4 regions of the Lysinibacillus sp. NPDC058147 genome follow, and region 3 is predicted to be linked to each of the others. Evidence: riboswitches for the same ligand, from Rfam matches in the RefSeq annotation. Region 3 holds a riboswitch; each other region holds the start of a gene.
What was found. Region 3 has a riboswitch for thiamine pyrophosphate ahead of thiC (phosphomethylpyrimidine synthase ThiC). Riboswitches for the same ligand answer to the same signal wherever they lie in the genome.
Positions count from the first base shown of each region.

Region 1: another riboswitch for thiamine pyrophosphate. It lies ahead of thiW (energy coupling factor transporter S component ThiW); the one in region 3 lies ahead of thiC (phosphomethylpyrimidine synthase ThiC).
Region 2: another riboswitch for thiamine pyrophosphate. It lies ahead of ACFVT8_RS06460 (ABC transporter substrate-binding protein); the one in region 3 lies ahead of thiC (phosphomethylpyrimidine synthase ThiC).
Region 4: another riboswitch for thiamine pyrophosphate. It lies ahead of thiM (hydroxyethylthiazole kinase); the one in region 3 lies ahead of thiC (phosphomethylpyrimidine synthase ThiC).

Region 1 covers NZ_JBHVUJ010000003.1:499,473-507,063, reverse strand. Annotated here, with positions in the region: gene ACFVT8_RS11955 (MarR family winged helix-turn-helix transcriptional regulator) at 1-162, shown strand, start outside; gene ACFVT8_RS11950 (hypothetical protein) at 197-520, shown strand; gene ACFVT8_RS11945 (EVE domain-containing protein) at 537-983, shown strand; gene thiW (energy coupling factor transporter S component ThiW) at 1,055-1,555, opposite strand; TPP riboswitch at 1,850-1,957, opposite strand; gene ACFVT8_RS11935 (MFS transporter) at 2,216-3,412, opposite strand; gene ACFVT8_RS11930 (ABC transporter substrate-binding protein) at 3,618-4,691, opposite strand; gene ACFVT8_RS11925 (ABC transporter permease) at 4,688-5,485, opposite strand; gene ACFVT8_RS11920 (ABC transporter permease) at 5,482-6,294, opposite strand; gene ACFVT8_RS11915 (ABC transporter ATP-binding protein) at 6,284-7,390, opposite strand; gene ACFVT8_RS11910 (helix-turn-helix domain-containing protein) at 7,408-7,591, opposite strand, start outside.
Region 2 covers NZ_JBHVUJ010000002.1:217,230-224,820, reverse strand. Annotated here, with positions in the region: gene ACFVT8_RS06485 (aminotransferase-like domain-containing protein) at 1-44, shown strand, start outside; gene ACFVT8_RS06480 (TatD family hydrolase) at 288-1,037, opposite strand; gene ACFVT8_RS06475 (ABC transporter ATP-binding protein) at 1,027-1,776, opposite strand; gene ACFVT8_RS06470 (ABC transporter permease) at 1,763-2,524, opposite strand; gene ACFVT8_RS06465 (thiamine-binding protein) at 2,524-2,814, opposite strand; gene ACFVT8_RS06460 (ABC transporter substrate-binding protein) at 2,816-3,811, opposite strand; TPP riboswitch at 4,248-4,357, opposite strand; gene parC (DNA topoisomerase IV subunit A) at 4,571-7,003, opposite strand; gene parE (DNA topoisomerase IV subunit B) at 7,000-7,591, opposite strand, start outside.
Region 3 covers NZ_JBHVUJ010000010.1:13,996-21,586, forward strand. Annotated here, with positions in the region: gene ACFVT8_RS21315 (helix-turn-helix domain-containing protein) at 1-177, shown strand, start outside; gene ACFVT8_RS21320 (catalase) at 607-2,112, shown strand; gene thiC (phosphomethylpyrimidine synthase ThiC) at 2,274-4,052, opposite strand; TPP riboswitch at 4,377-4,491, opposite strand; gene ACFVT8_RS21330 (AEC family transporter) at 4,947-5,876, opposite strand; gene ACFVT8_RS21335 (methyl-accepting chemotaxis protein) at 6,044-7,591, opposite strand, start outside.
Region 4 covers NZ_JBHVUJ010000001.1:168,344-175,934, forward strand. Annotated here, with positions in the region: gene thiD (bifunctional hydroxymethylpyrimidine kinase/phosphomethylpyrimidine kinase) at 1-716, opposite strand, end outside; gene thiM (hydroxyethylthiazole kinase) at 716-1,471, opposite strand; TPP riboswitch at 1,559-1,657, opposite strand; gene mbcS (acyl-CoA synthetase MbcS) at 1,896-3,485, shown strand; gene sppA (signal peptide peptidase SppA) at 3,923-4,936, shown strand; gene ACFVT8_RS00850 (RDD family protein) at 4,949-5,566, shown strand; gene tpx (thiol peroxidase) at 5,819-6,322, shown strand; gene ACFVT8_RS00860 (class I SAM-dependent methyltransferase) at 6,412-7,341, shown strand; gene ACFVT8_RS00865 (universal stress protein) at 7,591-7,591, opposite strand, start outside.

The DNA of each region.
Region 1 (7,591 bases), on a different contig from region 3:
AGAGAGAATTTAATATGCCTTACGGAACAGGGGAATAATTTGGCAGAAGAATTATTGAAGACCCTTTCGATTTCTGAAAATGAAGTTTTAAATGTACTTTCATTGGAAGAAAAAGAGCAATTGAAAAGCATTTTGACAAAAGTATATGAAAATCGTAAATAGGGTTATTAATAAAAAAGAAAGAGAGTGATGACAGATGAAAGCAGTAGAGGTTATGAAGGAGTATTTGAAAAGAGCGCAAGAAGAGGGTCAGGATTTATCTGACATGTATGCGGATCATGGAGAATTAAAAAATTTTAAAGGTGAAATTTTTAAAGGAAGAAAAGAACTACAAAACTTTTACATGTCACCGATGCCGAAAGGATTTAAGTTAACTATCCAAAATATTGAAGGCGATGAAATAGAATGTGTTGCTATCATTTCGACTACTTGGGATGGTTTGCCAAAACCAGTGATTTTAGAAGAAAAATTGATTCTTGAAAATGGAAAAATAAAATTGTTTACGATGTTCCCTAAATAAAAGGAGAGCTCTTCCTATGACTGAAAGAGACACAAAATATTGGATAGGCGTGGCATCTCTCAATCATGTGCAAAAAGGGGTTGAGGGAGGATTCAGCCAGCTATGCCACGGCAAAGAAAGACCTTTGAAACGAATGACAAAAGGAGATTGGATTATTTATTATTCTCCTAAAAAAAGTCTAGATGGTAATGATCCTGTACGAGCATTTACTGCAATTGGAAGAGTAAAAGACGAGCAAATATACGAGTTCCAAATGGCAGAAAATTTTATTCCTTTTCGAAGAGATATAGACTTTTATAAAGATGCAAAAGCTGTGCCAATAAAAAAGATCTTAGATTACTTAGAATTTGTAGAAGACAAATCGAAATATGGCTATAAATTCAGATTCGGTCATTTTGAAATAAGCAAAAAAGACTTTTTATTAATTGCTCATGAAATGGGATTACCATTGAAGTATGGGTGAATTAGGTTGGAACAAAAAACGTTACTTTCTTAATTAATGAAAGTAACGTTTTTCAAATGCTGTAAATCAAGCTATTTAAGCATAGCGCTAAGGTTAGTTACAAATGCTGTTTTACGCAAATTGCTGGCAACAACAATGCCTAAGATAGCACCAATAGTACTTGAGGTTAAGAAGGCTGGCATGAAAAATAAAGCAGCAACAGATGTCCCCATTAATAAATGTGCGTAAGGTACTGCAATAAGTGAGGCAATGATACCTGTACCAAACATTTCACCGACACCTGCTAACCACATTTTGCCGCTATATTTATAGGCAAGAGCTGCACATAAAGCACCAATAACACTGCCAGGTATAGCTAATAATGAGCCTGTGCCTGTTAAAATACGAATAATGGCTGTGACAAAGGCGATCATAACAGTAGGCACTGGTCCAAGAATGATAGCACCGATAACATTAATGGCATGCTGGACAGGGTAGGCACGCGCAATTCCCGTTGGTATTGAAACGAAGGTAGAACCTGCTACGGCAATTGCTACTAACAAGGCCATGATTGTTAATTTTCGAATTGACATAATTTCCACTCCTTTGAAATGTGAATTTAATAGTTATCGCTGGTAGACTAGGGTTCCACCGCTTAAAGTAAGAGAATCGCCGCTAAACTGGGGAGTTCCGCCGCTAAAAGTGAGAGAACCGCCGCTAAACTGGGGAGTTCCGCCGCTAAAAGTGAGAGAACCGCCGCTAAACTGGGGAGTTCCGCCGCCAAAAGTGAGAGAATCGCCGCTAAACTGGGGGAGTTCCGCCGCTAAAGCGTAAAAAAAGCCGCTTCCTAAAAACAATAGGAAGCGGCCCTGCATTTACATAACAAAAAGCAAGTGTCGCCACTTCCCTCCGCTAGTGTGAACTAGATCAGGTTCAAAGGGTCTGTATATGACCATATACGTCTCAGCCTTTTAAAGACTCCCCTAGTGGTAATTAAATTAACTTCTTTCAGCAGTAGTCTTCCACCTTTATAGGTGGTGAGATGAATGCTGGTTTTAAGTTGCTTTTCAGCAGGTATCCATACATCCGCTGAAATAAGTAAAGCCTCCGGCGGATGTCACGGATTTTGAAAGGAATGAATTGTGCGGGCACAATTCAAAATCCGGACGCAATTACGCCAAGGCGAAATTGATTTGTTGTTTTTCTCATAAATAATGTAGCATACTACTAAAATTAGTCAATAACTTTTCAGACTAATTTGTATCAGGATGCATAAGATGTGGTGCTTTTTTCATTGTCCAAATAAGGGCAAGGAAGAAGCAAGCCATTAAAATAATAGACCCGAAAATATAAGGACTGTTCATATTCCAATCGAATAATACACCTGCTAAAGCTGGACCAATCATATTACCAAGACTCATATACGCATTATTTAGACCAGCTGCATAGCCTTGCTCATTTTCAGCAAGCTTTGATATCAGTGTGTTGACAGCTGGGCGAATCAATGTCGTAGCTGTAGAGAAGATTGTCGCTACAATTAAAATAAGTGCAAAGCCAGATGCGAATAATATTAAGAAAATCGAAACGGCTGCAATAAATAAATTGACTAACACTACTTTCATTTCGCCGAAGCGATTAAACAGTGGTGTAATAACAAACATCTGTACAACAACACCAAAAGCGCCACCCATAACTAATATAATGGCGATATCAGTAGGGGTGTAATTAAACTTTTCTGTAACAAATAATGATAATGTTGTTTGGAAGTTAGCAATCCCGAAAGAGAATACAAGCATGATAATTAGCATGACAAAATAAGGCATACGGACTGAACGTGCCATCTGCTTTGCAAGATTATCCTGCTTCTGCGCTTTTTTCGCAGTGTTCGGTTTTGTAGCAGGTAATAAAAAGAACGATAGAATAGCCGCTAAGATAGCTGCACATCCAGCAGTATAAAATGGAAAATGCAAACTAACTTTTGAGAGGAATCCACCGATACCTGGTCCAATCATAAAACCAAAGGACATTGCTGCCCCTAGCATACCCATACCTTTTCCTCGTTCCTCATACGTTGTGACGTCAGCCACAAAAGCCATTATAGGAGGAGCTACAAATGCAGAACCAAGACCACCTAAAAAGCGTGCCAAGAAGAGCATCCACACATCTGTAGAAAGCCCGAAACCAATTTGTGCAAGTCCTGTTACGATAAGACCGAAAATAATGAGATTTTTTCGACCGTATTGATCCGATAGATTCCCAGCGATAGGAGAAAATACGAATTGTGCAAAGGCGAACGTTGCAATCAACATACCAAGTACTTGTCCTGCAGCACCAAATAGTTTTAAATAATCAGGCATGACAGGAATAATAATTCCGATACTCCCCATTGCGATAAACATATTAAACATTAAAATATACAAAGCCGCCTTGTTAGACTTCTGCAGGGTCATCGAATACCCCTTTCTTTATTCAAATATACTACAGTCTACCACAAGGCTTGTACGTTTACTATTGACTATAAGTCTGAGATTTACTAGTAAAGTTATGTGGGTACTTTTGTTAAGTTTTTCAACAGAAGTTTAACTTCAGTTAAACGAAAAAAAGCTGTTCTCAACGTTTGTAACGTGAGAACAGCTTCAAATCGGTTAAAATAGTTTATCGAATACTCATTTTAAATTCTAAAAACAGCTCATTGTATTTGCCTAAGTAATCAGGACCTAGGTTTTTATAAACTTCTAATGTTTTACGTTGTTCTTCAGAAGGATAGAAGCGCTTATCAGATACAACTTCTTTATCCATTAACTTCATCGCTGCAATATTAGGAGTAGAATAGCCTACATAGTCAGCGTTTTTAGCACCCGATTCAGCTTTCAACATAAAATTAATGAAGGCATGTGCACCATCAATATTTTTTGATGTTTTTGGGATAACCATATTGTCAAACCATAAGTTAGAGCCTTCTTTTGGTACAGCAAAGTCTAAATCTTCATTTTCTGACAACATGTCTGCTGCTTGCCCAGACCAAGTGAGTGCCACAGCAGCTTCATTATTAACCATCAGTGGTGTAATTTCATCCCCGATAACGGCTTTAACATTTGGCGCCAAAGTGATTAGTTTATCAGTAGCTTTACGTAGCTCCTGGTTATTTAAAGAGTTAAGTGAGTAGCCAAGACTGTTTAAGCCCATACCAATTACCTCACGTGCACCGTCTACTAAAAAGACTTTACGCTTTAATGAAGGATCCCATAAGTCCTTCCAAGATGAGAAGTCTAGATTTCCTACGAGCTTTGGATTATAGACAATACCGACTGTTCCCCAGAAATATGGGACAGAATATTTATTGTCGTTATCAAATGGTAAATCTAAAAAATAAGGGTCAATATTTTTAAAATTAGGGATTTTCGTTTTATCTAAAGGAATAAGTAAGTTCTCTTCCTTCATTTTTTCAATCATATATTCAGAAGGTACTGCGATATCGTAAGCTGTACCACCTTGTTGAATTTTTGTCATCATTGCTTCATTTGAATCGAACGTTTCATAGATGACGTGAATGCCTGTTTCTTTCTCAAATTGCTTCAGCAAATCCGGGTCAATATATTCCCCCCAGTTAAAGATGGTTAACGTATCTTTACCACTTTTCCCCCCGCCGGCACTTAGGGTGTCAGCAGCATAGAACAAAAGGGCGGAAACGACAAGGATTGCGACTGTTGCTTGAATTAATTGCTTCATTGAGTTCCCCCCGTTCTTTTACTAGCACGGCTTGTAATGAAGTAATAGCCAACTACGACGATAACCGTAACAAAGAATACTAAACCAGAAATAGCGTTAACCGTTAAAGAAATACCGGCACGTGCCATCGAGTAAATCTCAACAGATAGTGTACTGAAGCCGTTACCTGTCACGAAAAACGTTACCGCAAAATCATCTAGAGAGTACGTTAAGGCAAGGAAGAACCCTGCAAAAATACCAGGTTGAATATACGGTAAAATAACACGCATCATGACATCTTTTTTCGTTGCGCCTAAATCTAATGCAGCATCGATTAATGATTTATTCATTTCTAATAGTTTCGGTAAAACCATTAGTACAACAATTGGGACACTGAACGCTACATGTGCTATTAACACAGAAGTAAAGCCTAATTTAATACCAATCATTGTGAATAAAATTAAAAAGCTTGCGCCAATAATGACATCCGGACTCACAATTAACACATTGTTTAAGGAAAGTAGTGTATTGCGCATTTTTGAATCTTTAACAGTGACAATACCAATAGCACCTAGTGTCCCGATGATTGTAGAAATCAATGCAGAAAGTAATGCCACGATGACTGTGTTGATTAGAATTACGAGTAGACGTGAATCCTCAAACACAGCTTTATAATGTTCTAACGTAAAGGACTCAAAATTATTCATCGATCCGCCACTATTGAACGAATAGAATACTAAATAGAAGATAGGTGCATACAAAACGATAAAAACAATCGCTAAATACACTCTTGCTGTAGCAGATAGTTTTTTCATCGTACGCGACCTCCTTTATCCTTTTTCTGTCCTGTAATTAACATAATGATGACCATAAATAAAATTAAGAAAACAGCAATTGTTGAACCCATTCCCCAGTTTTGGGTTACAAGGAATTGTTGTTCAATAGCTGTCCCCAGTGTAATAACACGGTTTCCTGCAATTAAACGAGTAATCATGAAAAGTGATAATGCAGGAATAAATACAACTTGTATACCTGATTTAACACCATCCATTGTTAAAGGCAATATAACGCGACGGAATGTAGTAAAGGCTGATGCCCCTAAATCACGTGCTGCATAAATAAGAGCCGGATTTAAACGATCCAATGAGTTGAAAATCGGTAAAATCATAAATGGAATAAAAATATAAACGGATACGAACACAAAGCTAATATCAGTGAATAGCATTTGCTTCGGATCAAAACCAAATACTTCGATAAATGCATTTAATGGGCCGTACAAGCCGAAAATCCCAATAAAGGCATATGTTTTTAACAAAAGATTAATCCAAGAAGGAATAATAATTAGTAAAAGCCAAAGCTGTTTATGTTTGGTCTTTGTTAAAAAATAAGCTGTTGGATACGAAACAAGTAACGTAAAGAACGTAATTAAAAATGCATACCAGAAGGAACTTAATGTCATTTTTAAATAGACAGAAGTAAAGAATGCTTTATAGTTATCAAGTGTAAAATTGCCATGTATGTCTAGTAGGGAATAGTAAACAACAAGGGCAATCGGCGTGATAACGAAAAATGCAATCCATAAAACATAAGGAAATAAGGCTGATTTCGAAGTCTTAGTTTGCATCTTCGTCGTCTCCATACGCTTCTAAACGTTTATCGAATTCTTCTTCTGTTTCATTTAAGCGCATTACATGAATTGCTTCTGGATCGAAGTCTAAGCCAATTTCTGTCCCTACATCAGCTTTTTTCAATGAATGCACAAGCCATTCATTACCATCTTTGTCGTACGTGGATAATTCATAATGCACCCCGCGGAACAATTGAGTATCAACTTTAACGACAAGTTTGCCTTTATCGATTGTTGTCATTTCTAAATCCTCTGGTCGAATGACAATATCAATTTTTTCGTTTGGTTTCATACCTTGGTCAACACATTCGAAAACTTTTCCAGCAAATTCTACTTTGAAATCTTCAATCATTACGCCAGGAACAATATTTGATTCACCAATAAAGTCAGCAACGAAGCGGTTAATTGGCTCATCATAAATATCTACTGGTGTTCCAGATTGTTGAATTTCACCTTCACTTAAGACAAATATTTCATCACTCATGGCAAGTGCTTCTTCTTGATCGTGTGTGACAAATACAAATGTTTTCCCAAGTCGTTGTTGTAACTCTCGTAGCTCATATTGCATCTCTGTGCGTAGCTTTAAATCTAAAGCAGAAAGAGGCTCATCCAGTAAAATTACTTCAGGATCGTTCACAATCGCACGAGCAATAGCTACACGTTGGCGTTGACCACCAGACATTTCAGAAATTTCACGATTGCTATAGCCTGATAAGTTAACGAATTTTAATGCTTCAGCAACACGGTTTTTAATTTCATTCTCAGGGAGTTTTTTTATGCGAAGCCCAAACGCGACGTTTTCAAAAACGTTTAAATGAGGGAACAACGCGTAATCCTGAAAAACAGTATTTACTTGGCGTTCATTTGCTGGCACTGAGTTGATTTTTTTATCATGAAAATAGATATTTCCTGTAGTCGGTTCTGTGAATCCAGCAATCATACGTAAAATAGTTGTTTTACCACAACCAGAAGGACCTAGCAGTGTATAGAATTTTCCCTTTTCTAGCTCCAAGTTAATGTTTTTTAAGACGACCGTGCCGTCATTATAGGACTTTGAAACATTTTCAAAGCGGATAATCGAATTCGTTGTCATAGATGTGCCTCCTTAAGCTATAAATATGAATCCGTTGCGACAAGTAAAATTTTTGTTTCATCAGCATGTGCATTAAAAATTTGGTGATGATCTGTCGCGTCAAAATAGAGAGCATTGCCTTCACTCGCTATGTACTGTTCATCTCCTAAAACGAGACGAATACGTCCTTCGACAACATAAATAAATGTTTCTGAGAGTGAG
Region 2 (7,591 bases), on a different contig from region 3:
GGATAAAAAAGTTTGTTGCATTGGCACAATCTCTTTCTAAGTGATGGGAAGGGCTTGGATAAAAGGTTTGCAAAGCTATATCATGGCCTGCATTCCTATTTTAAAGTTAGTGATTAAGTTATTTTCATCAGCGATGTTTGAGGCTTTATCAGCGATTCTGGTACTTTTATCAGCGATGTTTGTACTTTTATCAGCGATTCTAGCTCTTTTATCAGCGATGTTCGACGTTTTATCAGCGATTCTGATACAAAAACACAGCTGCTCCTTAAGAACAGCTGTGTTTTTTGTTATAAATTATAAAATTTTGTCGTATTTCTTGTGATGATGCTAGCCGCTTCCTGTGTTGTAAGCCCCTTTAACGAAGCGATAACCTCTATGGAGTACTCCATCATCCAAGGCGATGTGCGTTTATTATCAAAAGGACCTTCAAACGGCCAAGGTCCATCTGTTTCTACCATCATCAGCTCGATTGGATATTTTTTGATCAGCTGTTGAATCTCAGTCTCATACGTACAATCGGGCGTTACAGAAATGAAATACCCATTAGAAATCATTCGTCCAATCACTTCCATATCGCCTTTAAACCAATGGAAATGCGCTTTCGTTACATGATGTTTTTCTAGCAAATCACAAACAATCGCCGCATCTTCATAGACAGCATGTAACACAATCGGTTTATTTAATTCCTTTGCCAAAACAATAAACCGTTCTAACAATGCCACATACGGACGCTCATCAATCTCCTTCTCCTGGCTCAAATAATAAGGCAAACCTACCTCGCCAATTGCTACCATTTCATGAGCGTGTTGTCGTATCCAATCGAATAAAGTCTCTTCCTCCACTTTACTAGGTAACGGCTGTTCTGGATGAAAGCCAAACGCTGCTTTTACTTTTGCATAGGCCTTCGACAGCTTCAGCGTCTTCTCACACGATGGAAGATTCATGCTAACTGCAATTACATGTTCAGCTTCCTCTAGTAAAGTTGGTATATCATTTTCTTTATACTGATCTAAATGAATATGTGCATCAATCAACATTCGCCTCATCCTTTTCTTCTTTTAAATACGTGAATAGCTGTTGTTTCAAGGCTGTAAATGTAGCGGAATGGCGAATTTCTTCTTGTCGAGGCCTTGCAAAAGGTACGATAATTTCTTTTTTAATCGTCGCTGGCCGTTTCGTGAGGACAATGATACGATCAGCTAAAAAGAGAGCTTCCTCGATACTATGTGTAACGAATAGTATAGATTTTCGATCTTTCTCCCATATCGATAAAAGCCACGCCTGCATTTCAAGCCTTGTAAATTCATCCAGTGCAGAAAACGGCTCATCTAAGCATAAAATGGGCTTATTACTAACGATTGCACGAATAAACGATACTCGCTGTTGCATACCACCCGATAGCTCATTGGGATACGCCTTTTCAAACGCTGCGAGCCCCACTTTCTCTAACCATTCCTTGGCTACGTTCATATTTGGTTTTCCATGAAGCTCCTCGACCATCGTGACGTTTTCAACTATCGTACGCCATGGTAATAAGCATGGCTGCTGAGGCATATAGCCGATTGTTCCTCTTTTTTGTTGGATATCAGTACCGTTTAATAGAATAGCACCCTTATCAATTGATGAAACACCACCAATTAATTGAAAGAGTGTACTTTTTCCACTGCCTGACGGACCGATAATCGCCACAAATTCGCCGTCTTTCACCTCAAAAGATAAATTACGAATAACCGGAAGAGAATCAAAGGATTTATCAATGTTTTCAATGCTTAGCATAGTGTCCTCTCCCCTTTACAACAAGTTTTTCCAAAAATTGAATAGCACTAAATAATAGTAAACTTAAAAAAATGATGGCAAAAATCGCTACAAACACACGATCCGTCCGAAATGAAGATTGTGCCAATGTCATATAGACACCAATCCCATTTTTCGCACCGAGCCATTCAGCAATGACAGCCCCCATTACGCTATAAGTTGCCGCAATTTTAATGCCTGAAAAAATTGCCGGGTACGCATAGGGCCATTCAAGCTTCCAAAATGTTTGTGCTTTCGTTGCGCCTATCATCTCAAAATAATGCTTCAGCTCAGGTGAAGTTTGACGGAAACCATCCATTGCCGAAACAACGATGGGGAAAAAACACACAAGACAAATAATAATGAGCTTTGGCAATAAACCAAAGCCAAACCAAATGATTAATAACGGTGCTAGGACGAGCACAGGAACATTTTGGGACATGATAAGAATAGGATAAAATAGCTCCCTTACAAACGTAAAACGATGCAATAGCACAGCAACCAATAGCCCACATAATATCCCGATGGCTAGACCAAGAAGTGCTAATTGCACAGTGGCTAAAACATGTGGCACAAACGTCTCATACGATTGAAAGCCTTCTTTCAAAATGGCACTTGGTGCGGGCAATAGCCAATGTGGCACGTCTGCAAAGCGGACAATTAGTTCCCATATGAATAAGAGGAAGGCGATAAAAATTATCGTCCTTCCTTGTTTAAAAGCTTGCCTCATCACTTGTATTTCTCCGTTAGTGTATCCATTGTAATACCGGATGGCTGATATAAAATTTTCACTTGTGTAATGACATTAATAGCGCCAAGCTCAATCATCTTCTCATTCATTTTTTCAATGATTTGTAGCAAAGTCGATAGCTCACCCTCCATTGTCGTTTCTAAAGGATGAACTTCATATTTCACCCCTGATGCGTCGATAACAGCAATCGCTGCATCGACAAACGGGATCACATCTTCATATTTTTCAGTTTTCGGGATAATTTGTACACTTATTAATGAGTTTGCCATACTACTTTGTCTCCTTTTTCGGTAAAAAGTCGTTTGTAAATGCTTGTTTGGCGTTAAATTCGCCCTCTAAAACTTTGTTGTTTGCCATCCATTTCGCGTAATTTTCCCAGACAGCTAGCTTTTGCTCGCCCCATTGTGCAGCGTCGTCTTGATACTTATCCGCTAGCCATTCCTGACTTTTATGCACAAGTTTTTTATCTAAATCAGGTACCGCTTCTAGTAAAATATCAGCTGCTTCATTTGGATGTTTTATCGCATATTCATAGCCCTTTGCTGCAGCAGCGACAAATGCTTTTACTGTCTCTGGGTCATTCTTAATCATTTTTTCGTTTGTAGCTAGTACTGGTGTGTAATAATCTAACTGATCACTATAATCTGTTAAATATAGCATGTTCAGTTTTTCGCCACGTAGTTCTGCTTCGATACCTGTCCATGCATAATAAATCCACGCAAAATCAATATCTTTTTTCATCATTGTGAAGAAATCTATGTCGCCAGCATTGATTATATCTAACTTATTAATATCCGCATTTTCTGTTTGCATAAGTGATTGTAGTACAGCCTTTTCAAGCGGTGCACCCCAGCCTCCATATGTTTTGCCTTCAAAATCTTTTGGTGATGTGATGCCTTTTGATGCAATGGATGCAAAGCCAGAAGTATTATGCTGAATAATCGCCGCAATCGATACTAAAGGTACATCCTGCACACGTGCCTGTGTAATCCCTTCCTGATAACTTACGCCAAACTGAGCCTTGCCAGACGCCACAAGCTGATCTGCACTCGCTTCGCCGGGTAATAAAATATCAACATCTAAGCCCTGTTCCTTAAAGTAGCCAAGTTTTTTCGCTACATATAATCCTGTATGATTCGTGTTAGGTGTCCAATCAAGAACGACCGATACTTTTTTTAATCCTTTTGCATCCTTTTTAGCCTCTTTTTCGCTACAGCCCACTAATGTTAAAAGCGCAGCCATCAGGATTAATAACCATTTTTTCATGCTGAATCCTCCAAGTAAGTAGTGTGAAAGTGTTCATGAATGATGAATGTGTTTACCTTCTTTCAGCGAATGTCTTAGTAGCGAAAGTGAAACATTAGCTACTAATGTCTTTTGTACCAAAAGCTTAGAGATTGTACAGAAGTCTACCACCTCTATAGGTAATGATATAAATGCTGATTTAAGCTACTTTCCATCGTTTGTACATATAACCGCTGAAAGAAGGTAAAGCCTCCGGCGGTTGTCACGGAATCGGAAAGGAGTGCTTTGTGCAAGCACAAAGCCGATTCCGGACGCAATTATGCCGAGGCATAATTGATCAGAAGAAAGCGTATTCATGGCCTGTTTATACTAGTTTTGTGCATGCAACAAAAGTCTGAAAACATAAAAAACGCCTAGGATTCCTCCCAGACGTTTGTAATCAATATCAAAAACTTTTACTTTTTGAATAGATGTTCCCTACGCTGGTACGAGCCAAATCAGGTTCAAAGGGTCAGCGTCTATCGGACACAATCTCAGCTGGCAATACCAGCCCCCCTACATTCTTTCCATATGAACTTTTCGTGATTATTATACCCATATCTAGCCGGAAATGACAAGGGCCTGTTTATCGATAGCGCCGAATTACCATAAAAATTACATCAACATCCCTAAATATTAACATTATCATTTAGAGCCTAAAAATAAATAACTTTATTGTCACTTACCCCTTCTCTTGATTTTAAAAAAGCCCAGCTCTCAAAGGAGCATGGGCTAATAATGTTATTTCTCTTCTTTTTTAACAGCGAAGACATGTGAAATGGCACCGTCTGTAGCTATATCTACTTTAAAGGAGCCATTAGAATGGCGATCTGCTCGAGTTAACGCTTGTACATCTAGGATCTCTTGCACACCTTTTTCCGTTTCAATCATTAGCTGTTCTTCATCAGTTACCTTGACTACAGCCACGATACGATGTGGGTTCGCTTTTAATTCCGTTAACACTTTTAAGCCGCGTTTTGCACGACTCGTCATCTCTACCTCGGCTACATTCATTTTCTTCACTGCACCGCGATGCGTCACAATCGCTACATATGCGGTGTCTTTTGGCGGTAAAACATTAACGCCGACTAATGCTTCTCCGTCTTTCAGCGTAATCCCTTTGACACCGCCTGTTTTTACACCCGTTACTGGTAATTCCTCCATTGGGAAACGAATAGCATAGGCAGTATCTGTCGTTAACATTAATTCTGCCTCGTCCGTCACAAAACCTGCAAAAATCATTTCATCGCCTGACTTGACATTCATCGTTTTGATTGGCTTCGAATAGCGTGTAACAGCATAATCAGCAACCGGTGAACGTTTAATTTGTCCATCTTTCGTAGCCGTTAAAATATACGTATTGGCCTGTTCGAATGTCTCAAAACCATATACAGCAATAATAGATTCATCTTCTCCGGTAGGCACAATACTTGAAATATGCTGACCAAGATCCTTCCAACGAATATCAGGTAGTTCATGGACAGGCTGATAAATATAATTGCCTCGATTTGTGAACAGTAATAGATGATGCTGCGTATTTAAGTTTGCTTCATATAACAAATAATCGGAATCCTTCATCGCAAAATCCTGACCATTCGAAGCTGCATGTGAACGTGTAGATGTACGCTTAATATAGCCATCTTTTGTGACTGTCACTACGACCTCTTCACTTGGCACAAGGACATCTAACGTAATTTTGATTTCTTCAATTTCTTGTTCGATTTTTGAACGACGTGGCTCTGCAAAGCGCTTTTTAATGTCAAGTAGTTCTTGTTTAATAACACGAACAAGCTTTGCTTCACTATTAAGAATACCTTCAAGCTTAGCAATCAATTTATTTAACTCTTCCTGTTCAGCACGTAATTCCGTAATATCAGTATTTGTTAAACGGTATAATTGCAAGCTAACGATTGCCTCTGATTGCACTTCTGTAAAGTCAAACTTCACTTGTAAATTCGTTTTCGCATCTCGTTTATCATTAGAAGAACGAATCGTTGCAATGACTTCATCTAAAATGGATAGTGCCTTAATCAAGCCATCCACAATATGCGAACGATCTTTAGCCTTTTGCAAATCATAAATAGAGCGGTTCGTCACGACTTCTTTTTGATGGGCAATATAAGAATCCAGTAACAATGGCAATGTCATCATTGTCGGACGACGATTGTGGATCGCAATCATATTAAAATTATAAGCTACTTGTAAATCAGTTGTTTTGAACAAGTAGTTTAATATTCCTTGTCCAGGAACCTCTTTTTTCAGTTCAATAACAACACGTAGGCCTGTACGATCCGATTCATCGCGAATTTCTGCAATTCCTTCAAGTCGTTTATCCACACGTTGCTCATCAATTTTCTTCACAAGATTTGCTTTATTGACGTCATACGGTAATTCCGTAATAACGATTTGCTCTTTGCCGCCTTTAATTGGCTCAACGACTGCTTGAGCACGTACGATGATTTTACCGCGTCCTGTTTCGTATGCTTTTTTAATGCCATCGACACCTTGAATGATACCACCTGTTGGGAAATCCGGCCCTTTTATAACGGTCATTAATTCATCAACAGTCGTATTTGGATTATCTAAGCGCATAAGAACACCGTCTAGCACCTCATCGAGTGCGTGAGGAGGGATGTCCGTTGCATAGCCGGCCGAAATACCCGTTGAGCCGTTGACTAGTAAGTTCGGGAAACGAGCCGGTAAAACCGTTGGCTCCATATCCTGATCATCGAAGTTTGGTATAAATTCAACGGTTTTCTTGCCAATATCACGTAGCATCTCTGCTGCAATAGCAGAAAGTCTTGCCTCTGTATAACGCATCGCTGCTGGTGGGTCACCATCGACAGATCCGTTATTCCCATGCATTTCAATGAGCATATGACGCGCCTTCCAATCCTGACTCATACGCACCATTGCTTCATATACTGAGCTGTCACCGTGTGGATGATAGTTACCGATAACATTACCGACAGTTTTTGCTGATTTACGGAATGGTTTATCGTTCGTATTGCCCTCTGTAAACATCGCATATAAAATACGTCGTTGTACAGGCTTAAGACCGTCACGTGCATCAGGCAACGCGCGGTCTTGAATAATATATTTACTATAGCGACCAAAGCGGTCACCCATTACTTCTTCTAAAGGTAAATCTTGAAACTTTTCCGTACTACTCATGCTTGGTCCTCCTCTTGTTGGATGAATTCATTTTCTAAAATATTTGAATCATCCTCCATGCCGAAGTCTACATTGGCTTCGATCCATTTACGGCGTGGCTCTACTTTATCGCCCATTAATGTTGTCACACGTCTTTCAGCACGTGCACCATCCTCAATCGTAACACGGATTAAAGTACGCGTTTCAGGGTTCATGGTCGTATCCCACAACTGGTCGGCATTCATCTCACCAAGACCTTTATAGCGCTGCAATATGTAACCCTTACCAACTTTTTTAATGGCCTTTTGTAAATCATTTTCAGTCCAAGCATATTCAATCACTTCTTTTTTACCAGTACCCTTTGATACTTTATAAAGAGGTGGTAATGCGATAAATACCTTTCCAGCTTCAATCAATGGTCGCATATAACGATAGAAAAACGTTAATAGCAACACTTGAATATGCGCTCCGTCAGTATCAGCATCGGTCATAATAACGACTTTGTCATACGATGAATCCTCGACAGAGAAATCTGTACCGACACCAGCACCAATTGCATGTATAATCGTTGAAATTTCCTCGTTTTTCATAATATCCTGAAGCTTTGCT
Region 3 (7,591 bases):
CCATTTAAACGCTACCTACAACAAGTCCGAATTCAAAATGCTACAAAGATGCTTGTAGAAACAGATTTTGCTATTAGTGAAGTTGCTTATTTAAATGGTTTCGATGATTCAAATTACTTCATTAAAATTTTTAAACAGCACATCGGAATTACTCCCCATCGTTATCGTAAAACGTAAAAATGTAACACAAGGGTGATTTCTGTTCCAACTGAGCGCTTGTGCGAAATCGTAGCGGATAAAGGCATTATCTTCACAGTATTTCAGGATACCTGATCTACAAGAAGTAACAAACCTTCACCATGTTATTTTCAATTATTATATTTTATTTTCAATAAGAATAAATGAATTAAAGATTTCATTTATTTTTAAGTTATCTATTATTTATAACTCATTTTTAAATAATTCTCGAAAATGTTTAAAAAAACTAAATTTGTGGTAAAGGATATTCATAACATCTTTCAATCTAGCATATATTTATAGTTTATATCTTTATGTAAAAATTCTTTAACAATAATTATTATAATTTACTAGCAATTCTAGTTTGTGTTTGTTATAGTTATTGATGAAGAGTTTGACTCACAATTTTTCTTTAGGAGGTAAACTAATATGACAAACAAAAATGATCGTAGCCGTCGATTTACAACAGCAGGTGGCGCTCCAGTAGTAAGCAACCACGATTCAATGTCAGCAGGTCCTCGTGGTCCTCTATTACTTCAGGATGTATGGCTAGTTGAGAAATTAGCGAACTTCAACCGTGAAGTTATTCCTGAACGTCGTATGCACGCTAAAGGTTCAGGTGCATTCGGTACTTTCACTGTAACGCATGATATTACTAAATATACAAAAGCAAAAATCTTCTCAGAGATTGGGAAAAAGACTGAAATGTTTGCACGCTTCTCTACAGTTGCAGGTGAGCGTGGCGCAGCAGATGCTGAGCGCGATATTCGTGGCTTTGCACTTAAATTCTATACAGAAGAGGGTAACTGGGATTTAGTTGGTAACAACACACCTGTATTCTTCTTCCGTGATCCTTTACACTTTACAGATTTAAACCACGTGGTAAAACGCGATCCACGTACAAATATGAAAAACGCTAATTCAAACTGGGATTTCTGGACTTCATTACCAGAGGCACTTCACCAAGTAACAATCGTTATGTCTGATCGTGGTATTCCGGCTGGATACCGCAATATGCACGGTTTCGGTTCTCACACATATAGCTTTATTAATGAAGAAAATGAGCGCGTATGGGTTAAATTCCACTTTACTACAGAGCAAGGCATTAAAAACTTAACTGGTGCCGAGGCTGCTGAAGTGATCAGTAATGACCGTGAATCTTCACAACGCGATCTATATGAAGCAATTGAAAATAGCGATTTCCCAAAATGGAAAATGTATATTCAAGTAATGACAGAGGAACAAGCTCGCGAATTACCCTATAACCCATTTGATTTAACGAAAGTATGGTATAAAAAAGACTTCCCATTAATTCCTGTGGGTGAATTCGAGTTAAATAAAAACGCGGACAACTACTTTGCGGAAGTTGAACAAGCTGCATTTGCACCATCAAATATTATCCCTGGCATTAGCTTCTCGCCAGACAAAATGTTACAAGCTCGTATCTTTGCGTATGCAGATGCACAACGCTACCGTTTAGGTGTGAACCACTACATGCTTCCTGTAAACGCACCAAAATGTCCATTCCGTACGTTCCACCGTGACGGTGCTATGCGTTTCGATGGCAATCTTGGTTCAACTTTAGGCTATGAACCAAATAGCTATGGTGAATGGGAGCATAATTTAGACTACAAAGAGCCTGAATTACGTATTGACGGTAATGCTGGTATCCACGACTTCCGTGAAGACGACAACAACTACTTCGAGCAGCCAGGTAAATTATTCCGCCTAATGACTGCCGAAGAGCAACAACGCCTATTCGAAAATACTGCGAATGATATGGCGTCAGTGGAAGAGTTCATCAAACGTCGCCATATCCTGCACTGCTATTTAGCTGATCCAGCATATGGTGAAGGTGTAGCAAAAGCTATGGGTCTTTCATTAGAAGGCATGGATCTTTCAAACCCGTACGTAAAACAACCAACTAACGTCTAACTTATTTTAGACGCAATTATGCCGAGGCATAATTGATTTTCCACTATTATTGATATCCGAATCCAACTTTTTACTCCATGTGAAGGGAACTTCACATGGAGTTTTTTTATCTTAATGACCAAAAAGGCTTGTGTCTGATAAACACAAGCCCGCTCTAATAATTATCGATAAAGTTGACTGCCTGCCTTTTTAAATTCCTCGGCTTTCTCCTGCATACCTTTGTGGATTGCTTCAGTCGTATTTAAGTCTTGATCTTTTGCATAATTACGAATATCCTGTGAGATTCTCATACTACAAAACTTAGGTCCACACATTGAACAGAAGTGCGCAGTTTTCGCTCCTTCTGCAGGCAACGTTTCATCGTGGTATTCGACTGCACGCTCTGGATCAAGCGATAGGTTGAATTGATCGCGCCAGCGGAATTCAAAGCGTGCCTTAGATAGTGCATCGTCGCGCTGCTGTGCTCCCGGATGCCCTTTCGCTAAATCTGCAGCGTGTGCAGCAATTTTATACGTAATAACCCCTACACGAACATCCTCACGATTTGGTAAACCGAGATGCTCTTTAGGCGTCACATAACATAGCATTGCTGTACCATACCAACCGATCATCGCAGCACCGATGGCCGATGTAATATGGTCGTAGCCAGGCGCGATATCTGTTGTTAGCGGCCCTAAAGTATAGAAAGGCGCTTCCTTACACACCTCTAACTGCTTATCCATATTTTCTTTAATAAGATGCATTGGTACATGACCTGGTCCTTCCACCATCACCTGTACATCATGCTTCCAGGCGATTTGCGTTAACTCCCCTAGCGTTTCTAGCTCCGCAAACTGAGCCTCATCATTTGCATCTGCAATAGAACCTGGACGTAAACCATCACCTAAAGAGAAGGCAACATCATAGGTTTTCATAATTTCGCAGATTTCTTCAAAATGAGTATATAAGAAGCTCTCTTGATGGTGATATAAACACCACTGCGCCATAATTGAGCCTCCTCGAGACACTATGCCTGTTACACGATTAGCCGTTAATGGTACATAGCGTAGCAATACCCCTGCATGAATCGTGAAGTAATCAACACCTTGCTCAGCCTGTTCAATTAATGTATCACGATACACCTCCCACGTTAAATCCTCTGCCACACCATTTACTTTTTCTAGCGCTTGATAAATCGGCACTGTCCCCACTGGCACCGCAGCGTTACGGATAATCCATTCACGTGTCGTATGAATATGCTTACCAGTAGATAAATCCATAATGTTATCAGCACCCCAACGTGTAGCCCACGTCATTTTTTCTACCTCTTCTGCAATAGAGGATGATACCGCTGAATTTCCAATATTAGCGTTAATTTTCACGTGGAAGTTACGTCCAATAATCATCGGCTCAGCCTCAGGGTGATTAATATTAGATGGCAAAATAGCACGTCCTGCCGCGATCTCTGAGCGCACAAATTCCGGGTCCATATTTTCGCGTATTGCTACAAATTCCATTTCTGGAGTAATAATTCCCTTTCGTGCATAGTGAAGCTGTGTTACATTTTTACCTTTCTTCGCACGCAAAGGCTTTCTAGATAAATCCGGAAAAACATTTTCATTCATTCGCGGATCATCAGCTTTGCGGAATCCATTATCTTCTGGCTTGATAGTACGACCTTCGTACTCTTCAACATCACCTCGTTCTTTGATCCATTCACTACATAAAACTGGCAATCCTTTCGTAATATCCACCTTATATGCAGGATCAGTGTACGGGCCACTCGTATCATAAACACGTACTGGTGCATTTTCCTCTTCACCAAAGCTTCCTGTCGTTGGACTTAGAGCAATTTCACGCATTGGCACTAAAATATCTGGTCGAGATCCTTCTACGTAAACTTTTTTACTTCCTTCAAAACTTGACATAATCGTAATATTCTTGTCGCTAACTGTTGTCATAAACTACTTCGCTCCCTTTTACTTTTATACAAGGACCGAATCTAGCTCACCCAACAAAAATCAATTTCGCCTTGGCGTAATTGCGTTCGGATTTTGAATTGTGCCCGCACAATTCATTCCTTTTAAAATCCGTGACATCCGCCGGAGGCTTGTCTTCATTCAGCAGGCGTTTGGGCACCTACTAGTTAGGAAGCTTAACCGCATACATCTCATCACCTGCAAAGATAGGAGTCTTCTGCTGAATGAAGACAAAAAACCGAATCCAAAAAATTTTTTGGATCCGGCTAAGAATGTAAAGGTTTAGTTATTGCAAATAACAAAGAGTGCAATAAAGGTTAACTTTCCCACGCTGGTATGAGCCAGATCAGGTCCAAAGGGTCAAGAAACCTCTATGCGTTTCCCTCTCAGCCTGACTCATCAGACTCCCCTAGTTAATGCTATTAAGTTTGATGCTAGTTTAGCAGATATTGCTAAGAGATGGAAGCTACATTTTATTATTTTTAACTTACCTCATAACGTGTGGTTGATTTCCGTTCCGGCTGGACGCTTTGTAGCTGTCGCTTTGCTTTCGCTACAGAAAACATTTGCCGCTGACGCTTCGCTTTCGCGCAGAGCAGAGCTTCCTGGGGTCGTCCGATGAGCCGCTTCACTCGCGATGCTCGCTCCAGGGTCTCGGGCCAACACGATGTTGGTCACGAAGGCGTTATCACAGGATGTGATGCTTTTAGCCTTCGTTCCTCTATTGCTGATCCCCGAGGAGTCGCCCAGCCTCCACCCCAATCAACTTATATCTTGTTTTAAGAAATATAAATCCCTAGCTTTTAATCAGAAGAAAAGCTACCAACCTCTGAAAAGCTTTCCACCCTATCTTTTATTCTGAATAGCACCAAACTGTTAGGTAAACAACAGTTCTGCTACATAAATCACAATCGTCACTGTAATGCAGCTCACAATCGTTGAAAATAATACTGTTTGTGCAGCTGTTGCCGATTCTACGTCATATTCTAATGCTAGACTAGAACTATTTCGTGATGTCGGGAACGAACTAGCTATAAAAAGTGACTGTGCTACGACACCGTCAAGGCCAAGCACATAAATGATCAGCAATGCTACGGCTGGTCCTATGACTAGTCGTGTAAAACAGCTAATGAATACCATCTTATTGAACATGGATTTAATTTCAAGCTGTGATAGTTGTGCCCCTAAAGTTATTAATGCTACAGCGATAAAGCCATCTGCCACATGGTCTATCGGAATTCTTACAAACTGCGGAATAGCGATATTAAAATAGTTCATTGCTACACCAATAATAAGTGCATGAATAATAGGCATTTTGAGGAAGTCTTTCACAATAGACATGCCCGATTTTGCTGAAGAAATTAAATTGTACAAGCCGTAAGTATAGGTCGTCATATTTTGAAATATTACGAGAATAACCTGAATTGCTACTCCAATCGGCTGGGTCACGAAAATCATTTGTGCAACCGGAATACCATAGTTACCCGAATTAATTAGGACAACACTATTTTTAAAAACTGCTGCCTCAGTTTTTACTAAGCCGAGTCCCTTTGCTAGAAAGTGACTAAGCACCATTTGGCTTCCGATAAAGAGTAAAATAAATAACGCAACTTCTCCAAGTACAGTCAGCTCTATACTCGTTTCATATATATTCACAAAAACAGCCGCTGGCATAAAGCAATATGTAATAAGTTGAGATAACGCCTTTAAATTAAAGCGAAATTTCTTTTGTAAAACTGCGCCGAGTACTAGAAGCACTAAAATTGGAGCTACAATTTTAAAAAAAATCATACCGAGATACATCAGAGCGTGTCCCCTTTCCTCTCCTATAGTAGTGCTGTTTTTATACTTGGTCAATGTACCTCACCGTTAACTCATAGCCCTTTACGAGATATTTTCAGCCCAATTATCTTTACCATAAATATACAAAAAAGACTACCTCATATATCGAAGCAGTCTTTCTCTGGTAGAAGTTAAACAAGCTTAAATCGATTAACGACCTCTTGTAATTCTTTTGAAATTTCGTTCATATTATTGATGGACTCTGCAACCTTTTGTAGTTCCGCTTGTTGGTCAATAGCAGATGCACTTACCTGTTCTGCAGATGCAGCAGTTTCCTCAGAAATAGCAGAAATACTTTGGATTGCCATAATCGCTTGATTTTTATGCTCTAACATATGAGAAAGTTTAGCCATTAACTCACTAATTGATGTTGCAATAGAACTAGAAAGCTCACTATTGTCTTTAAACGCAACCTCAGTGCTTTGTACTGACTGATTTTGAGCGTGTATTAAGCCCGCGTTTGAGGCAATGACAGCTACCGTTTGCTGAGAATTTTCAAGAATGCTATCTACTGTTTGCTTAATAATATCTGTTTCATTTTTGGATTGCTCTGCTAGCTTTCGTACCTCTTCAGCGACAACTGCAAAACCTTTACCATGTTCGCCAGCACGTGCAGCTTCTATGCTTGCATTTAACGCTAATAAATTTGTTTGCTCAGTAATACCCTGAATAGACGCTATAATCTGATTGATATTGGCAATATTAGAAGCCAATGACTCCATTTGTTGCTGAATACGTCCATTCATTGCATTCGTTTCTAAGTTACGTTCACGTAAACTTTCGACTTCTTTCATTCCTTCGTCTGTAGTTATTTTCGTTTTATTCGATAGCTCATCCATTTCATTCGAAAGTGTTGTAATAGCATCAATTTGATCGGATAAATCAATCATTCGATAATTGGTTTCTTCTGTATCCTCAGATTGCTTTGATGCTCCCTGCGCAATTTCATTAATAGCTACCGAGACCTCTTGACTTGAAGCAACTGCTTCATTAAACGCCTCATGAACATAATTTGATGATTGATTGAGTAATGTCGTAGCATTCAGCACGGTTTGAATGGCGCTATTCGTTTGATCTAACATATTATTATAAGCCAATGCAACAGCACCAATCTCATCAGGCTTAATATATTTCTCATCCACTTTTTGAGTTAAATCTCCACTTGCAGCCGTTTCAATAGAAGTACGTAAAAACTTTAATGGTTTCAGTAATTTATAGATAAACAGTGCACTAGCAACAGCCATTAAAACAATTATAATAATTGACGCTATGATGGTAAAAGTAAGCACATGATTATAGGTTTCTAATATTTTGGATTTTGGTAGCACTAATTGTACAGTCCATGTTTCATCAATCCCATCTAAATTCATCGGAGCAAAAACGTTAAATGAATTTTCTTTAAGCTCTTCGGAATCCAAATACATACTTTTTAGCTCGCCACTATCCATTGTTTGTTTAATACTTGTCCAGTCCAAATTATCCTGCATATTTAATCCCTTTAATGACTCACCAAAGCTATTTGCAGTTAAAACTCCATTATTAGTAATAATAGCTGCGTAGCCACCATCTGGCTTTACGGACTCTGTCAATCCCTTTAAATAGTCAATAGCTATATCAGCCGTCAATGTGCCAAAAAACGATCCCGAAGCATCGACTAACGGAACAGCAATCGTTGTCAT
Region 4 (7,591 bases), on a different contig from region 3:
TGAATAAATTTTTTAGCTTCCTCAATCGCTTTTTCTAAAGGTAGTCCACGACCAAGAAAAGCAGTTAATGCAGCCGAAAAAGTACAGCCTGTACCATGCGTATTTTTTGTTGCAATACGAGTGGACTGCATGGAAAATGACCGACCATCTTGGAAAAATACATAATCAGTAGCATAACATTTATCCTCTAAATGACCTCCTTTAATAATGACGCATTGAACGCCCATTTGTAATAAGACTTGAGCTGCTTCTTTAATATCAGCTAAAGAATTGATGGTCCTTCCAGAAAGGGTTTCTGCCTCAGGAATGTTCGGTGTTATGACTGTTGCTAAAGGTAGCAAACAACTGCGTAAAGCCTCAATTGCTTCTTGCTGTAATAAACTTTCTCCACCTTTTGCTATCATGACAGGATCGACAATAAGCGGAATATTTATTTCAGCTAAAATTTGTGCAATTGATTGGATTATTTCAGAGGAAAACAGCATTCCGGTTTTAACGGCGCTTATTGAAAAATCCTCGACTAGCGCTTGAAGTTGTTTCTCAACAAAACTAACTTCAATTGGAAATACATCCGATACACCAAGTGTATTCTGAGCAGTTAAAGCTGTAATAACAGACGTTCCAAACACTTTTAATTCCTGAAATGTTTTTAAATCAGCCTGTATTCCTGCACCGCCACCACTATCAGAACCAGCAATTGTCATTACAATATTCATCATTGTTCACCATCCTTGGAAATACGATGTAGTTCATTCAATACTGCAATTTGAAAATCGCCAATGTATGGAGTAGAAGAAGCGGCTTGCTCTGCCACTTTTTTATAAAGTGATAACGTTTCTACCAATTGATCAAATGGTTTATTTCCTGCGACGTAGGATGCACAACAAATTGCACTCAATAAGCAACCTGTTCCAGTAACTTCTGTCATTTGGGAATTTCCACCTGTAACCCATTGCTGGTGTTCACCATCAGTAATAAAATCCTTTTCACCGGTCACAATAACAATACAATCGTAGAGTTGAGCTACTTTTTGTGCCTCAACTTCTAAAGAAATGGAACCACTACCACTATCTACACCTTTTTGTTGCCATTCTATATCGGCTATAGCTGCAAGCTCTCCGGTATTACAACGAATTGCCGCAAAATTTATTTCCTCGAGTAATTGTTGTACCGTTTGTTTCCGGTAAGTCGTTGCACCTGCAGCAACGGGATCTAAAACAACGGGAATGCCAAGAGTATTTGCTTTTTTTCCAGCAAGTAACATTGATTCTTTCATTCGTTCATTAAGGGTACCGATATTGATCAATAATCCTGAGGCAATTGCGACCATTTCTTCAACTTCATGACTGTCATCAGCCATAACTGGAGAAGCGCCTATTGCTAATAAGCCATTTGCTTGAAAATTAGCCACAACATAATTAGTAATGCAATGAATAAGTGGATTTTGTTTACGGATAGTATGAAATACCATTTTTAGTCCTCCTTGTTGGATGGACGTAAGCGTGCAAAAAAGGCTCTTTTTCGTGTAAAAAAACACGCAAAAGAGCCTTTCATCAGTAAATAGATGTATATTGCTCCCTACGTCAGTATTAACTAACAGGTTCAAAGGGTCAGGTTTTACCTTCTCAACTCTAAATGAGTCCCCCTGCAATCATGCTTTTAGTTGTCCAAAATGTACCATATTATTCGTTCGTGTTCAATAGGGAGTTTTTATCTGTGCGAAAGCGAAGCGACAGTACCCATTACACCAAGATGAAATTGATAGAAGCAATACGTGACTGATGCCATATAGCAGAGCATGATAGTTGTCACGACTTTAATGAATTAGAGCGAATTCCATTGAAAATGATAAAAATTGAGTTTTATAATGAGCGTAACAAAAGGGGGCACTTGCCATGAAAAGAGAAGATTTAATCGCACCAGAATGGTATAACATTTCTGAGGAAATTGAAAAATATGCACAGGATTCTACGAAAAATGCATTAGTAGTTTATAACGAAAATGAAGAAATTCAATATATAACATATACAGCTTTACTTGAAAAGGCGAATCAGGCAGCACATGTATTTACATCTCAAGGTTTAAAAAAAGGTGATGTTATTTTAGTCATGGTGCCGAGATCAGTTGAAGCGTATATCGTCTATATTGCTGCCTTAAAGGCAGGTTTAACCATTATACCTAGCTCAGAAATGCTGAGAACGAAGGATATTGAATATCGAATCAATCATGCCAATGCAAAAGGTGTTATTGCATTTGAGCCTTATATTGAGCAGTTCGATAATGTGGGGAATTTACAAGAAATACAGCAATTTGTCATTGGTCATGCACATGGATCTTGGCAAGCATTGCTTGAAAAAATGGAAAACCAACCAACAACCTATATTAGTTCTACACCAACTAAGAGTACAGACATTGCATTTTTAGCATATACGAGTGGTACAACAGGCAATCCGAAGGCAGCGGTACATACACATGGCTGGGGCTACGCGCACTTACGAACTACTGCACCAAACTGGTTAGGTGTCCAAGAAGGTGATATGGTTTGGGCTACAGCGGCTCCTGGTTGGCAAAAATGGATTTGGAGTCCGTTCCTTGCTACTCTAGGAAGTGGTGCAACAGCATTTGTTTACAAAGGTCACTTCGATGCGGCAACATACCTTGCACTGCTTGAAAAATTCAATATTAATATTCTGTGCTGCACGCCAACCGAATATCGATTTATGGCGAGCCTTGAAAATTTACGAGATTTCAATTTAAGTACAATACGTCAGGCTGTGTCAGCGGGTGAACCTTTAAATAGTGAAGTGATAAAAATATTTTCCGATGCCTTTAACTTACAAGTACGAGATGGTTATGGACAAACAGAGAATACATTACTTGTTGGTACAATGGTTGGGATGGAAGCTAAAATGGGCTCAATGGGAACACCTACTCCAGGTAATACTGTTGAAATTATCAATGATCTTGGAAATCCTGTTGCAATCGGAGAAGTTGGAGATATTGCTGTACACTGTGAAACACCCGCATTATTTAAAAAATATTTAAACGATCCGGAGCGTACAAATTTACAATTTAGAGGTGAATGGTACATTACCGGAGATCGTGCATATAAAGATGAAGATGGCTATTTTTGGTTTGAAGGACGTGGGGATGATGTCATTATATCGTCTGGCTATACGATTGGCCCATTTGAGGTAGAAGATGCGTTATTGAAACATCCGGCAGTAAAAGAAACTGCCGTTGTCGCAAGTCCAGATGCAGTTCGTGGAAATGTAGTAAAGGCATTTGTTGTACTATCTGATGGAGAAGTTGGAGATGAAGCGCTTATTAAAAAACTACAAAGCCATGTAAAAACATTAACAGCCCCTTATAAATATCCTCGTGCAATTGAGTTTGTTACTGAGCTACCGAAGACTGCATCAGGCAAAATTCGTCGTGTCGAATTACGAGAACAAGAAAAAGCCTATTCTATTATTCATCATTAATTTCCTAGGAAATAATGTCGAAAATCAAAGTTCCTGCTTTGTTTATGAACTTTGATTTTTTTTTATTATTAGATAATGTAGTATAGGTTGAATAGGTTAAATAGGTTAAAGCTTTTGCAAAGTATTGGCTAACTGCCGAAAGTTGGGAATTATATTTGTTAAAACGTGTGACTTGTATATAAGTTAATTGGAATCTTGACACTCCTTAGGGATTAACGTCATAGATTTAGACCATGGAGTGTGCCAAGTAGAGGAGACGAAGGCTAAAAGTATCACATTCTGTGAAAACGCTGCGCTTTCGCACAAAAAACTCTTTTGCACAGAGAGTCTAGTCGGAACAGAAATCAACCCATGTTATGGTGATAAGCCATATTATTGCAATAAGTATGAAACAAATTAGAATATCTATCGTATAACGTATGAGGAGGCGGAAAGACATGAATGTTAAAAGGTGGACTGCTTTAATAATTGCTAGTGTATTATTAGTATTCTCTTTAGGGATCAACACTATTTTTGCAATATTTAAATCGGATTTCTTCAGCAATTTTGATGGCTGGGTGGCTGGAAATGACTTAACGGTAATGGAAGAGGTTAAAGAAGGTGGCGATATGGATAAACGTATTGCATACTTAAAGGTTGATGGTACGATTCAAGATGTTGGCTCAAGTACATTATGGCAACCAGTTTCTTATGATCATCAATTTTTCTTAGATCAATTAGATAATATTTTATATGATGATACTGTAGAAGGTATCGTCTTAAGTGTTAATTCACCAGGTGGCGGAGTAAAGGAATCAGCTGAGATATATAAGAAACTCATGGAAGTTAAGGAAGAACGACAAATTCCAATCTATGTATCTATGGATTCGATGGCAGCTTCAGGTGGTTATTACATTTCAGCACCTGCAGATAAAATATTTGCGCAACGTGATACAATTACAGGTTCAATTGGTGTCATTATGCAGTCTATTAATTATCAGGCTCTAGCAGAGAAAGTTGGTATTAAATATGAAACGTTTAAATCTGGTGAACATAAAGATATGCTTAGTCCAATGCGTGAAGTGACACCGGAAGAGCGTGCTATGATGCAAGACATGATTAATGAAACTTATCAGGAATTCGTTCATATTGTTGCCAAAGGGCGTAATATGTCTGAAGCCAATGTGAAAAAAGTTGCCGATGGACGAATTCTTAGTGGTAAGAAGGCTCTTGAAGCGGGCTTAGTAGATGAGATTGGCGATGAGGAAGCAACAATTGCTGCGCTGCGTAAAGACTTTGGTTTAGAGGACGCAGAATTATTCGAGTATTCATATGATGAGGGTGGCTGGCAATCATATGTTGGGATGAAGATTGGTTCAATCTTTGGTCCTTCAGCAGAGGAAAAAATGCTGACGAAAATTATGGCAGATTATAAAGCACCAAAAATGATGTACTTATATGGCGAAAACTAAGGAGGGAGTACAATGACAAACAATGAAATTGTTATGCAAGGTTCACCCTCTATGGAGAATGCCCTCCTAATAGATAAGCCAATTATAGATAAAAATTATGCCTTAAAAACAGCAGGCTTTTGGATACGTTTTTGGGCATTTTTATTAGATGGGTTCGTTATTACAGCTATAGGTGGAATTCTCGTTAACCCAATTTTTTATTTAATGGATTGGTCATTATCTGAAACAGTATGGTATGCACCAATTTCGATTATATCCGCTATTCTTTATTACAGTTATTTCGTATTAATGACGAAATTTTTTGGGCAAACATTAGGGAAAATGATATTTGGGTTACGTGTTATTTCATTAAAGCATGAGAAGCTGACTTGGTCAGATGTGTTATTCCGTGACTGGGTAGGGCGTATTATCAACAGCGTTTTTATGCCACTTTATATTCTTGTAGCCATTTTACCGAACAATCAAGGTCTACATGATTTTTTCGCGGATACAACAGTCGTTCATGAAAAAACTTATATTGAAAAAGATGTTGTGCAACAGTCTTTGCCAATCAAAGAAGAAAAGACTGAATCTGTACCTCAAGAGGAAAAACCAGAAACTGAAAAGCTAGAGAAACATAACGAAGAATAATGGTTAGAGCTGTCTCATTACGGTGAGACAGCTCTTTATATGTTTAGTTCGTTGAAAAATAGCCCCAAAAGTCCGTGTGGAAATCAGCCTGTATTATGGTGATAAGCTTGGGTAATGATTCACCCTTAATCAAATATGGCAGAACAGGTTCGAAAAAATTCTTTTAATACTATTTTGATGAGCTGTCTCAGTTGCAATTAATTCCCTCCATTTAGTAATATTATGTACATATGAAGATTAGGAGGCGTTTATATGGCACAAGTAACATTTAAAAATGGCCCAGTAACACTTGTAGGTAACGAAGTAAAAGTTGGAGACAAAGCACCAGACTTTACTGTATTAGCGAATGATCTATCACCTGTTACACTAAAAGATTCAGAGGGGAAAATTCGTTTATTTAGCGTTGTACCATCATTAGATACTGGTGTTTGTGATGCACAAACACGTCGTTTTAATGAAGAAGCAGCAAACTTAGGTGACAATGTAGTTATCTATACGGTATCTGTTGACCTTCCATTTGCTCAAAAACGTTGGTGTGGTGCAGCGGGCATTGATGCTGTTCAAACAGTTTCAGATCACCGTGACCTTTCATTTGGTGAAGCATATGGTGTCTACATCCAAGAATTACGCCTTCTAACGCGTGCGGTGTTTGTTGTGGATGCAAATGACAAAGTGACATATGTGGAATATGTTCCTGAAGCAACAGACCATCCAAACTACGAAGCAGCAATTGCAGCTGTCAAAGCACTAGCATAATTTATTGATTTTAGGCTAAGATATTACTAGACAAAGGGGCTGTGACAAGTTTTTGTCACGGCTCTTTTCTGCGTGAAAGGAAGTTATGTATGGAAAATATCGAAAAGTTATTTGGTATGCTAAATGAACATGCTGAAAAGATAGAAAAAGAACATAATATTACATTATTAGAGGGTATTCTAGATGGCCTAGAGGCATGGCTAGATGGGGAAGTTGATTTTTCACAAGAAGGGGCTACAAAGGAAGATGTGCGCAAAGCGATTCAAATTGCTGTTTTAAAGGGGATGAGAAAAGGATCCCAGCCGAATCACCAAATGACACCTGATACTCTTGGATTACTAGTTGGTTATTTTGTGGAGCAATTATTTGCAGAGCGTATAGAAACAGAAAAAATTTCTGTTTTAGATCCAGCGGTAGGTACAGGGAATTTACTATTAACAGTTATGAATTTATTAGACGGAAAAATAGAAGCAACAGGTGTTGAGGTTGATGAGCTACTTATTCGTATAGCTGCTGCTACAGCTGATTTGACAGAGCAGACAGTTTCCTTATTCCGTCAAGATGCTTTACAAGACCTATTAGTAAATCCTGCAGATGCTGTTGTTTGTGATTTACCGGTCGGATATTATCCGAATGAAGATGTCGCATTAGATTATGAACTATGCGCTTCAGAAGGAATGAGTTATGCACATCACTTATTTATTGAGCAGTCCATTAACTACACAAAGGATGGAGGCTACTTATTTTTCCTTGCGCCAACCCATCTCTTTGAATCTGAGCAGTCGAAACAACTGCATAAATACATTCAAAAGCATGCTTGGATTCAAGCGATTATTCAATTGCCAGATACAATGTTCGCTAATAAAGCACTTGAAAAGAGCATTGTCATTTTGCAAAAGCAAGGTGCGGATTTCAAAGCTCCAAAAGAGGTGCTGTTAGCAAAAGTACCAAATATGCAAAATAAACAAGCGCTTGCTATGTTCTTTGAAAAAGTGAAGATGTGGCAAGAAGGGAAATAAGCAAAAAAGAGGCTGGGGCAAAACTGGTCAAAAACCTTAAAAAGCGTGAGAAATCAATTTTAGAAATATTGAATTCTCGCGCTTTTCTAATGTGAAATTTTTTAATTTTGCTTTAAAAAATATACTTATATCCCAACCCTTCGTTTTGCTGAAGAGCCATACTTTATTTAATAGGAACTTTAATATCAATAGTTTTTCAACAATAAGAAAAAGGTATCCGAAATTGGATACCTTTTATGTAAGACAAAAT